3 regions of the Psychrobacillus sp. NPDC093180 genome follow, and region 2 is predicted to be linked to each of the others. Evidence: riboswitches for the same ligand, from Rfam matches in the RefSeq annotation. Region 2 holds a riboswitch; each other region holds the start of a gene.
The links. Region 2 has a riboswitch for cobalamin ahead of ACIP9W_RS14595 (ribonucleoside-diphosphate reductase subunit alpha). Riboswitches for the same ligand answer to the same signal wherever they lie in the genome.
Positions count from the first base shown of each region.

Region 1: it holds a riboswitch for cobalamin, as region 2 does, so the genes downstream of both, ACIP9W_RS19395 (hypothetical protein) here and ACIP9W_RS14595 (ribonucleoside-diphosphate reductase subunit alpha) in region 2, are expected to answer to the same signal.
Region 3: it holds a riboswitch for cobalamin, as region 2 does, so the genes downstream of both, mmgD (citrate synthase) here and ACIP9W_RS14595 (ribonucleoside-diphosphate reductase subunit alpha) in region 2, are expected to answer to the same signal.

Region 1 is NZ_JBIVOJ010000015.1:92,101-95,361, forward strand. It holds gene ACIP9W_RS19380 (metal ABC transporter ATP-binding protein) at 1-7, opposite strand, end outside; gene ACIP9W_RS19385 (metal ABC transporter solute-binding protein, Zn/Mn family) at 20-940, opposite strand; gene ACIP9W_RS19390 (hypothetical protein) at 1,187-1,363, shown strand; gene ACIP9W_RS19395 (hypothetical protein) at 1,652-1,879, opposite strand; cobalamin riboswitch at 2,149-2,340, opposite strand; gene ACIP9W_RS19400 (MFS transporter) at 2,460-3,261, shown strand, end outside.
Region 2 is NZ_JBIVOJ010000009.1:93,609-96,869, forward strand. It holds gene ACIP9W_RS14595 (ribonucleoside-diphosphate reductase subunit alpha) at 1-1,424, opposite strand, end outside; cobalamin riboswitch at 1,605-1,783, opposite strand; gene ACIP9W_RS14600 (undecaprenyl-diphosphate phosphatase) at 1,883-2,710, opposite strand; gene ACIP9W_RS14605 (DedA family protein) at 2,720-3,261, opposite strand, start outside.
Region 3 is NZ_JBIVOJ010000004.1:257,609-260,869, forward strand. It holds gene ACIP9W_RS08380 (ion transporter) at 218-1,057, shown strand; cobalamin riboswitch at 1,336-1,532, shown strand; gene mmgD (citrate synthase) at 1,767-2,891, shown strand; gene ACIP9W_RS08390 (bifunctional 2-methylcitrate dehydratase/aconitate hydratase) at 2,985-3,261, shown strand, end outside.

The sequences.
Region 1 (3,261 bases), on a different contig from region 2:
CGTCCATGTTGCTTCCCTCCTATTTAAGTGAATCGACAATTGTGTTGACGTTATGTTTGTACATACCAATATAAGTTCCTTCTTCTGTTCCTTCCGCACCCATGGCATCAGAGTAAAGCTCCCCACCAATTTGAATCGTATGTCCTTTTTCTTTTGCACCTTCTATAACAGCCTTCATTGCTTTGTCAGAAACACTGGATTCTATGAAAACAGCTTTAATATTGTTATCTACTAGAAAATCTACGATATTTTGAACATCTTTTAAGCCATACTCAGAATCTGTACTTAATCCTTGTAAACCACGAACTTCCATACCATGGCTTTTTCCAAAGTAGTTAAATGCATCATGTGCTGTTACAAGCACTCGTTGTTTTTTGGGAATTTCACTAATCCGTTGATCTGTCCAATCAGACAAATCGGATAATTTTTTAAAAAATGCTTCTTCATTTTTTGCAAATTCTTCTTTACTGTTTGGAAGTTCTTCCGAAAGTGTTTTGGTCAGTTCTTTTGTCGCTATTTCCCATACGTTAATATCAAACCAAATATGTGGATCTGACAGTTCAGGATGTGCTTCATCCTTTAGTATTTGATCTTGTGGGACTATGTCACCAATCCCGACAACCGTTTTTTCTTTCTTCATTTTCTCGAAAATGTCGCTCATTTTGCCTTCTAGTTCTAGACCGTTGTAAAAAATGATGTCGGCCTTTTCTAAGGTTTGTAAGTCCCCTTGTGTCGCTTTGTACAGGTGAGGATCTACACCAGGTCCCATTAATGATTTTATTTCTACTTGGTCGCCGGCAATTTCTTTAACTGCATCCGCAATTTGCCCGGTTGTTGTAACAACTAAAGGCTTCGTCTCTTTTCCAATATCCCCACTAGCATTGTTGCTACACCCCACTAACAAAATCGCCGTAATGAATAAAAACAAGATTTTTTTCATTTTAATTCCTCCCTTTTCCTATGCTCTACTTTATTTCCCTTAGGAAACTTTTAGAATAAAAAAAATCACCTTTTTCTTAAGTGCCATTAAATTTCCCTTAGGAAACATTTGTTCACAAGGATAACACTTCATTTTTGTTTTGTCAAAGTAATGTATGTAAATTTTTTAATAATGGTGATTATAAGAAAAAACTTTTCTTAGTGTTATACTTTAATGACAAATTGAATGGAAAGGAGTTGATAGCTCATGCAATACTCGAAGTCTAAAATGGAGCAACTAGTAAAACATAGTGCAGAGCTTTCCAAACGTTTGAAAGAAGTAATGAAAGAGCACGACTTAGAAAAAAGTTTCGCTTTAAAAGCGCTATATCATTCAGAAGTAAAAGACGGCGGAAGATACCAGAGAGATTATCAAGATTTATAATTGGTAAAGGGGAAGAGGTATGAAGGCAAGAACCCTTTTTGTATATAATAAGTGGTTCTATTCTAATTGAGAACTATCTTGTTAATAAACAAGAAGAGGTGACAGATTTAGAAAAAGATCTTCCTTCACTCAAAGTTCAGGTGAATACAACAAGTTATCTTGTTTGTAGTAGATATGGATGCCCAGCTTCAAAGGTGACACTATTAGTGGAGTCAAAACAAATAGATAAATAATTAATTGTAGAGCGTGCCAGTCATTTGTTGATTCGGCACGCTTTTTTTCTACTTATTACTCTTCAATCTTTCCAAAAACTTCATCTTTTGTTTGGTCGAATGCTTTTTGCAAATTGCGTTTGTACAATTCTTTATCTTTTCCATCCAAATTTGGCGAACTTCTTATTTCTTCTTCGTAGTATCTTAAAATAGCGGTAAGTGATATTGATTCATTTGCGACACTATTCGTCATTAATGTACGTTTAATACCATCTACGTAATAATCTTTTGTTCCAACTGGCATGTTCCAACTTCCTTTCCATCGTAAACATAAAAAGCATCTTCCCTTAGTTGTTACAAAGGAAGATGCTAATTCAAGTGAATGAATATGGTTGATCGTTGTCGTGACGAATAATGCGTAAAGAAAAGAAAATGCCTATAAACGGCATAGTGAAATAAAAGGAGACGATTCCTCCAATGCTTCTTTCCAATTACGTTTTTTCGTACGGCAGCAATTTCAAGCTGTTGCTTGTTCATAGCTGCACTTAACACCTCCTATTCCGCGTAGGTTTTGGTGTGTACTTGAAATAGGCAGGTCTCCTGGCTTATGATCATGGCGTTCCTTTCCCTTCCCATTAATATTTAACAGTGGATGTGAAAGAATTGCTCCCATTTACAGTTGCGGGACAGCGTTGGTTTTTCACCGAACTTCCCTTTTAAGCTATTTTACAAAAGGTAAATAGCACCTAAATCTACACGTTATTCAGTTGTTCTTTTACTATAACATAGATGAAGCAAAAGAATTTTTATTTGCGAAAAATCGCAAATTTGGACAAGAAAATGATATTCTCCCTTCTTATAATCAATTGGAGGGAGGGATAAAAATGACTATATGGAAGACAAAAAATCCGTATCAAGTTTATATTTATACTTGTTTTTTATCACAGTTGTTTTTTACATTTATTTTCACTGTAAGTTTGTTATATCAAGTGAAAATTGTGATGCTAGATCCATTGCAACTTGTTCTAGTAGGGACTGTTTTGGAACTATCTGTTTTTTTATTTGAAATTCCAACTGGAGTAATTTCCGATGTAAAAAGCCGGAAGCTCTCCATTATTATTGGGTACTTTTTAATAGGGATTGGCTTTTTAATCGAGGGATTATTCCCATTTTTTATGGCTGTGCTTTTAGCGCAAGTTGCATGGGGGATTGGTTATACATTTACTAGTGGCTCCTTACAAGCTTGGATTGCAGACGAAGTAGGGGAAGAGCAAGCTTCCTTAGCATTTATAAAAGGAGCAAAGGCTGGTAATCTTGGGCAAGTCATAGCAATACCTCTAAGTATATTAACGGGTCTTTATATGATTAATCTACCAATCGTTATTGGTGGACTTTGTATGGTTGGATTGGCAGTGTATTTAATTCTATTTATGAAGGAAGAAAATTTTAATCCGTTGAGTAAGGCGGAGAGAACAACTACCTGGGAAAACATGAAGGGGAATATGAGGAAAATTATTTTTTACTCTAAAACTAGTTTTATCATCAGAATGCTTTTCCTTATTGCTTTATTCATTGGGTTTTATAGTGAAGGATTCGATCGTTTATGGATGTCTCACTTTTTGGACGTATCTAATTTAGGAGCACTAACGGATGAAAAGTTAGTTTTATTAACTGGTGGTATTCAAT
Region 2 (3,261 bases):
GATAAATTACATACAACAAAATCACCTGCTTTTCGACGTGTTACGATAACATCGTCCTCTAATTGAATCGATTCAAACGACGTAGCGCTTTGGTTTTGGAAAATTTCTGTACATAAATTACTGCTATAAACCATACCTGCATGCTTGTTCGGATTACTGCGATTCACTTCATCACGATAAAACATAAACGGTACACCTGTTTCTAGTTGAGAACGCATAATACGTTTCATCAGGTCGATTGCAGGAACCGTTTCACGAGATAAACGACTGTCATTTACACACTCCATGTATTTTTCTCGGAATGATCCTTCTCCACGTTTCTCATCATAAAAGTCTTCTAGTGAGTATCCCTTTAGTTGGCGTACTTCATGTGGGTCAAATAAATGCCACTCCTGTCGAGCATCTACCTTTTCCATAAATAAATCCGGTAAGCATACACCCGTGAAAATATCATGTGCACGAAGTCGATCATCTCCATTGTTCAAGCGTAAGTCTAGAAACGTGAAAATGTCTTTATGCCAAACGTCCAAGTAAACAGCAATTGCACCCTGACGCTGTCCGAGCTGATCCACGCTTACTGCTGTGTTATTTAATTGTTTAATCCAAGGAAGTACTCCGCTGGATGCACCTACAAATCCTCTAATCGACGAACCACGGCTACGTACTTTTCCCATATACACGCCAATTCCGCCACCGAATTTGGATAGTGTCGCAATGTCTGTGTTGCTGTCATATATTCCTTGTAGACTATCATCTACCGTATCGATAAAGCAACTGGAAAGCTGTCCGTGAGGCTTTCCGGCATTCGACAGGGTTGGTGTTGCTACAGTCATATATAAATTACTCATTGCCCAGTAAGATTCTTTTATTTTTGCAAGACGATTTTCTTTCTCGTCTTTCATCAATGTCATTGCAATCATCATCCAACGCTCTTGTGGAAGCTCTACGATAGAATTATCAAAGTCTTTTGCAACGTATCGATCTAGCAATGTTTTTAAAGCAATATAAGTGAATAAATAATCACGCTCTGGAACTATAATTTCAGCTAATTGTTGCAGTTCTTCTTGTGAATAAGCTTCTGCTATACGTTTGTCGTATAGCCCTTTTGCAACTAAAGCTTGTACATTGCTTGCGAATTTTTTATACACTTCCTCTGAAGTCGTCTTTCTAGTTACCGCTATTCTTTCATAGACGTCTGCTAAATAGATGCGGGCTGCTACATATGTCCAATACGTTTCTTGCTCATCTAAAAAGCTTAATGCTTCTAGCGACATCGACTTAGCCCATGCGGATGTCGTCCCTTCTGGATGTTTCGCTGTCCATTTTTCATGTACTCTCACTAGTGGAGCAATGTTTGCTTCGCCAAATTCATTTATTAATTGGTGTAATAGCTCTTGTTTTGTTGTGTTGGATATCGTCGTCATATTTTTTCCTCCTTAGTTAATCGGTACGTACACTGTGGGGACGCAAAAAAGCGATGTCTCGAGCCTCTTCGGCTGAGTCATCGCTCAAAATTTAAAAAGTAGGAAACAATAGGACAATCCCATCCGAATGATTGAGAAAGAGTCCTTCGCCTCCACCTCTCAACCCCCGAAGAAAGTGTTGCTTCATACGAGAATTAGGCAGGTCTACTGGCTCGTGTTTCATCCTTCTGTCTTCCTTCCCACGATTGCTCGCAGTGGTTATTTCAACAGTCGTCCACACTTACAGTTGCGGGGACAGCTTCGGTATTGCACCGAATTCCCTTTTAAACCATAATGGTACCTAATTTTCGTTCACATACTATATATTGTGTTTCTAATACTTATATAGCCTAACATATAGTGTTTAAACCTGTACATAGGAAAAAAGGCAGACACTGAAAAATGTCCGCCCACATTTATTACATAAATACAATAACCGCTAGCACTGCCGCTAACACAAGACGATAAATTGCAAATGGCATTAATTTTATCCGTGAAATTAGTTTTAAGAAAAACTTGATGGAAATTAGTGCGAATACAAATGCACTGATAAACCCTACTGCATAAAAGCCCATATCATTCATATTAATATGTTCCCAGTTTTTCAAAACAGATACTAAACTTGCCCCGGCCATAATTGGCACAGCCATGATGAAAGTAAAATCGGCTGCTGTTTTATGACTCATTCCGAATAATACACCACCTGAAATCGTTGCACCTGAGCGGGAAAAACCTGGCCATAATGATAGACATTGAACCAATCCCACTTTAAATGCCTGTGCATATGTAATTTGGTCCAGACTAACGATTTTCGGTTTTTTCGGTCCAAACTTATCTGCAATAATCATTAAAATAGATCCAGCTACAAGACTATATATAACTGTTTTTACACCAAATAGATTATCGTCAATAAAATCTTTAAGCGCGAATCCTAAAATAACAGCAGGAAGCATTCCAACAATCACATGTAGCAAGTTGAACTGTTTGCTCGACTCTTCGCTATCTAGTTTATACAATCCCACTAAACTAAATAGTCGCTTCCACATAACAACAACTACTGCTAAAATGGAGCCCAATTGTACAACAATTTTAAACGTATTTGCTGAATACATCCCTAAAAATTCTTCCGTTTTTAACCACATATCATCCACAATAATCATATGACCTGTAGAGGAAACTGGCGCAAATTCTGTCATACCCTCAACAAAACCTAATATTAATGCTCTTAATAATTCTAGAAATTCCATAAGATCTCCTTAGTCACGTTTTTTAAAATACCAAATAAGAAATGCGATACCTACAACAGCTAAAATTGCATATACAATATTGGAGTAAATATCCATATACCCTACTATTTCATCCCAATTCTCCCCGACTGCTGCTCCAACCGAAACTAAAATCGTATTCCAAATAAGCGTTCCAAGCGTCGTGAACAACAAAAATAAGCTAAACTTCATATTCGACATACCAGCAGGAATCGATATTAAGCTTCTAACAAGCGGAACTAATCTTCCAAAAAACACTGCCCACACACCATACTTATCGAACCAAGCATCTGCCTTATGAATGTCTTTAATCGTCAACCTTAAAAACTTTCCATACTTCTGCACTATTTTCTCTAAACGCTCTACATCTAAAAGTGTACCTATCCAATATAAAATGGCTGCTCCACTAACCGATCCAGCCGTTGACGCCACAATCATACCAAATTTGGTCATCAATGTTGTCGTCGTCATAAATCCTCCAAGCGTTAAAATTACTTCTGAAGGAATTGGTGGGAAAATATTTTCTACTAATA
Region 3 (3,261 bases), on a different contig from region 2:
ACAAGCTTTCGCTATAACTGGACATTGATATCTTTTTAACATTAGCTCTTGTTGCTTGGATAGAAATAATGAAAAGAAGGTTTAGGAATACAAAAGCAATCTGCTGGGTAAACTAATTCTAGAATAAATATATCTTTTATAGTGATATTTCAATTTAAAATAGGGTAATGATAGATAAAGTACCCCAAAGTGCTTTACATACTTGGAGAGTGATCGGATGAAGATAAAGGGATTTAGTATTGTTTACGAGTTTTTTATCTTTCTATTAATCTTATTATATTTAACAATAACTATCGCAGGATATACTGGTAGTGAAATCCTAGAAGCTAAACAAATCAAATGGATAGATTATAGCCTCATCTTCTATTTTTTTATAGAATACATAATCAGATTATCAATCGCCTCCGATAAAGGGAAGTTTGTTAAAGAAAATATATTTGACCTAATAGCTATCATCCCTTTAGATGCTTTTTTTAAAGTGGCACGTTTAATGCGTCTAGTCCGTTTGTTTCGAATAATGAAGGTTTCTAAAACGTTACAAGGTATTTTCAAATCTGGTGGCTTAAACTATGTATTTGCTTTCACTCTCATCGTATTAACATGGGGCGCTACAAGCAATTTTATATTAGAGAAGGGGCATAATCAGAATATCAACAGCTTTTTAGATTCTATTTGGTGGGCAGTTGTAACAGTCTCTACTGTAGGATACGGAGATATTTCCCCCGTTACTATGGGAGGTAGAATAATAGCAGGAATTCTAATGTTAGTTGGCATTGGATTGATCGGCTCTATCACAGGGAGTATGGCTATGTATTTTTCAAACCTTGAGCGCACAGTGGAGAGGGACAATAAAGCCATAGAAGAAAATGAGGACGATTTTGTACCATATATTACTCGACGGTTAGCAAAAATCGATATGTTGGATGAAGAGGAAATAGAACACCTCATTGACTCAATAAGAATTCGCTATAAGAAAAAAGGAACCATTCGAGATGATCAAATGACCAAAGCAAATGATACGATGGGAGGAAGTACAAATGGTATGTCAAAAATGTAAAGGGACAGGTAAGATCAAAATATTCCTTCCCTTACCGATGGATATAAAATGCCCAGTTTGTAAGGGAAGAGGAATTGTATAAAATTCCTTTCGACAGAACTAGATTCTATTATATCTGCTAGTTACGGCATACGTTCTTAGGAGTAAAACATTTCATGCATCGATCTTATAACCTTTTTCAAAATAGAAATTAAAACTTTTCAAAGCAGAAAATAGTAAATGTTTCTAAAAAAACAATTGTCAATGTTAAGAATATTTGATATGTTTGAATAGAAAATTGAATAGGTGTAGAAATAGGTGCCGTATAGAGACTAACTATTCGGCTTAAAAGGGAAGTTCGGTTAGAGTCCGACGCTGTCCCGCAACTGTGTATGGGAGCGATTCGAAAATGCCACTGTTTTCTTGAATAGAAAATGGGAAGGTTCGAAGAGCATTGATCATAAGCCAGGAGACCTGCCTATTTTAGCATGCATCGATACCTACGAGGATAGGGGGTGTTAAGTGCGAGACTAATGGGTGTGTTTTCTCATCAAACATGTTTATTTAAGTATTCCTTCGTGCCTTAACAACTTCTTATAAGAAGTTGTTTTTTTATTGTCTATTTTTATAGACAATCGACATGAACATAGATTACTTTCTTTCGCAACCACAAGGTTTGTAAGGGCTTTCAAATGGAGAGAAATAGAAAAAGGAAACGGGAGGTATTGAAATGGAAGCAGTAAAAGATTTTTATCCAGGTTTAGACGGCGTGGTGGCAACAGAAACAAAAATTTCCTTTTTAGATACGGTACAAGGAGAAATCGTTATTCAAGGTTATGACCTAATTGAGTTATCCAAAACAAAAGAATATCTGGACATTGTTCACCTGTTACTGGCAGGAGAACTTCCAAGTGTAGAAGAAAAAACAACTTTAGTAGAAATATTAAAAGGGGAATATGATCTACCAAACGAAATCCTAGATGTCTTTAAGCTTTTACCTGCTAATACACATCCTATGGACGCTTTACGCACAGGACTGTCAGCTTTAGCAGGATTTGATCAACAAATCGATGATAGCTCAGTAGAAGCAAATATGAAAAAGGCTTATAAACTATTAGGGAAAGTTCCGAATCTCGTTGCAAATAGCTATAGAGTCTTGGAGCAGCAAGATGTAATAGCACCACTTCCGGAATTATCATACAGCGCAAACTTTTTTTATATGATTACGGGTAAAAAACCTACCCCGTTAGAAGAACAGATATTTGATCGTTCCCTTGTTTTGTATAGCGAGCATGAAATGCCTAACTCTACGTTTACTGCACGAGTGATCGCCTCTACAAAATCCGATATGTACGGTGCACTTACTGGAGCAGTCGCTTCTCTAAAAGGAAATTTGCACGGCGGAGCGAATGAAGCGGTTATGTATATGCTGCTAGAAGCAAAAACGGTAGCAGAATTTGAAAAGGTGCTGGAAACAAAATTGGCTAATAAAGACCGGATTATGGGATTTGGTCATCGAGTTTATATGAAAAAAATGGATCCTAGAGCAACCATCATGAAAGATGCTTTACGTCAATTATGTGAGATAAAAGGAGATGATCTTCTTTATCAAATGTGTGAAGCAGGGGAAAGAATAATGGAGAGAGAAAAAGGCATTTACCCAAATCTTGACTATTATGCAGCACCGGTATATTGGATGCTCGGTATTCCGATTCCTTTGTATACGCCAATTTTCTATAGTTCTAGAACAGTAGGTTTATGTGCGCATGTGATGGAGCAGCATGCAAATAATCGCTTATTCCGACCGAGGGTACATTATACAGGCGAGCGACGCGCCATTGTTATAAACCAATAGACAAATAGTAGTTTAAAGCACGCCGCCAAATGGATGTTCTGCAAAACATCCATATCAATTTTAAACCAATATCATTCGAAAGGAAAGATTAACTTGTTATCTATAAACGAGCGAACGAAAACAGATATTTCACTAGAGGAAATAGCAGATTACGTGCTGCATAGAGACATTGTTAGTGAGGAAGCTTTTCAAACAGCACAGTATGTCTTATTAGACACGCTTGGATGCGGCATTCTAGCACTCAATTACCCGGAATGTACGAAGCTATTAGGACCAGTTGTGCCGGGCACGGTTGTTCCAAACGGCACAAGAGTACCAGGTACCTCTTTTGTCCTTGATCCAGTAAAAGGAGCTTTTAATATTGGCTGTA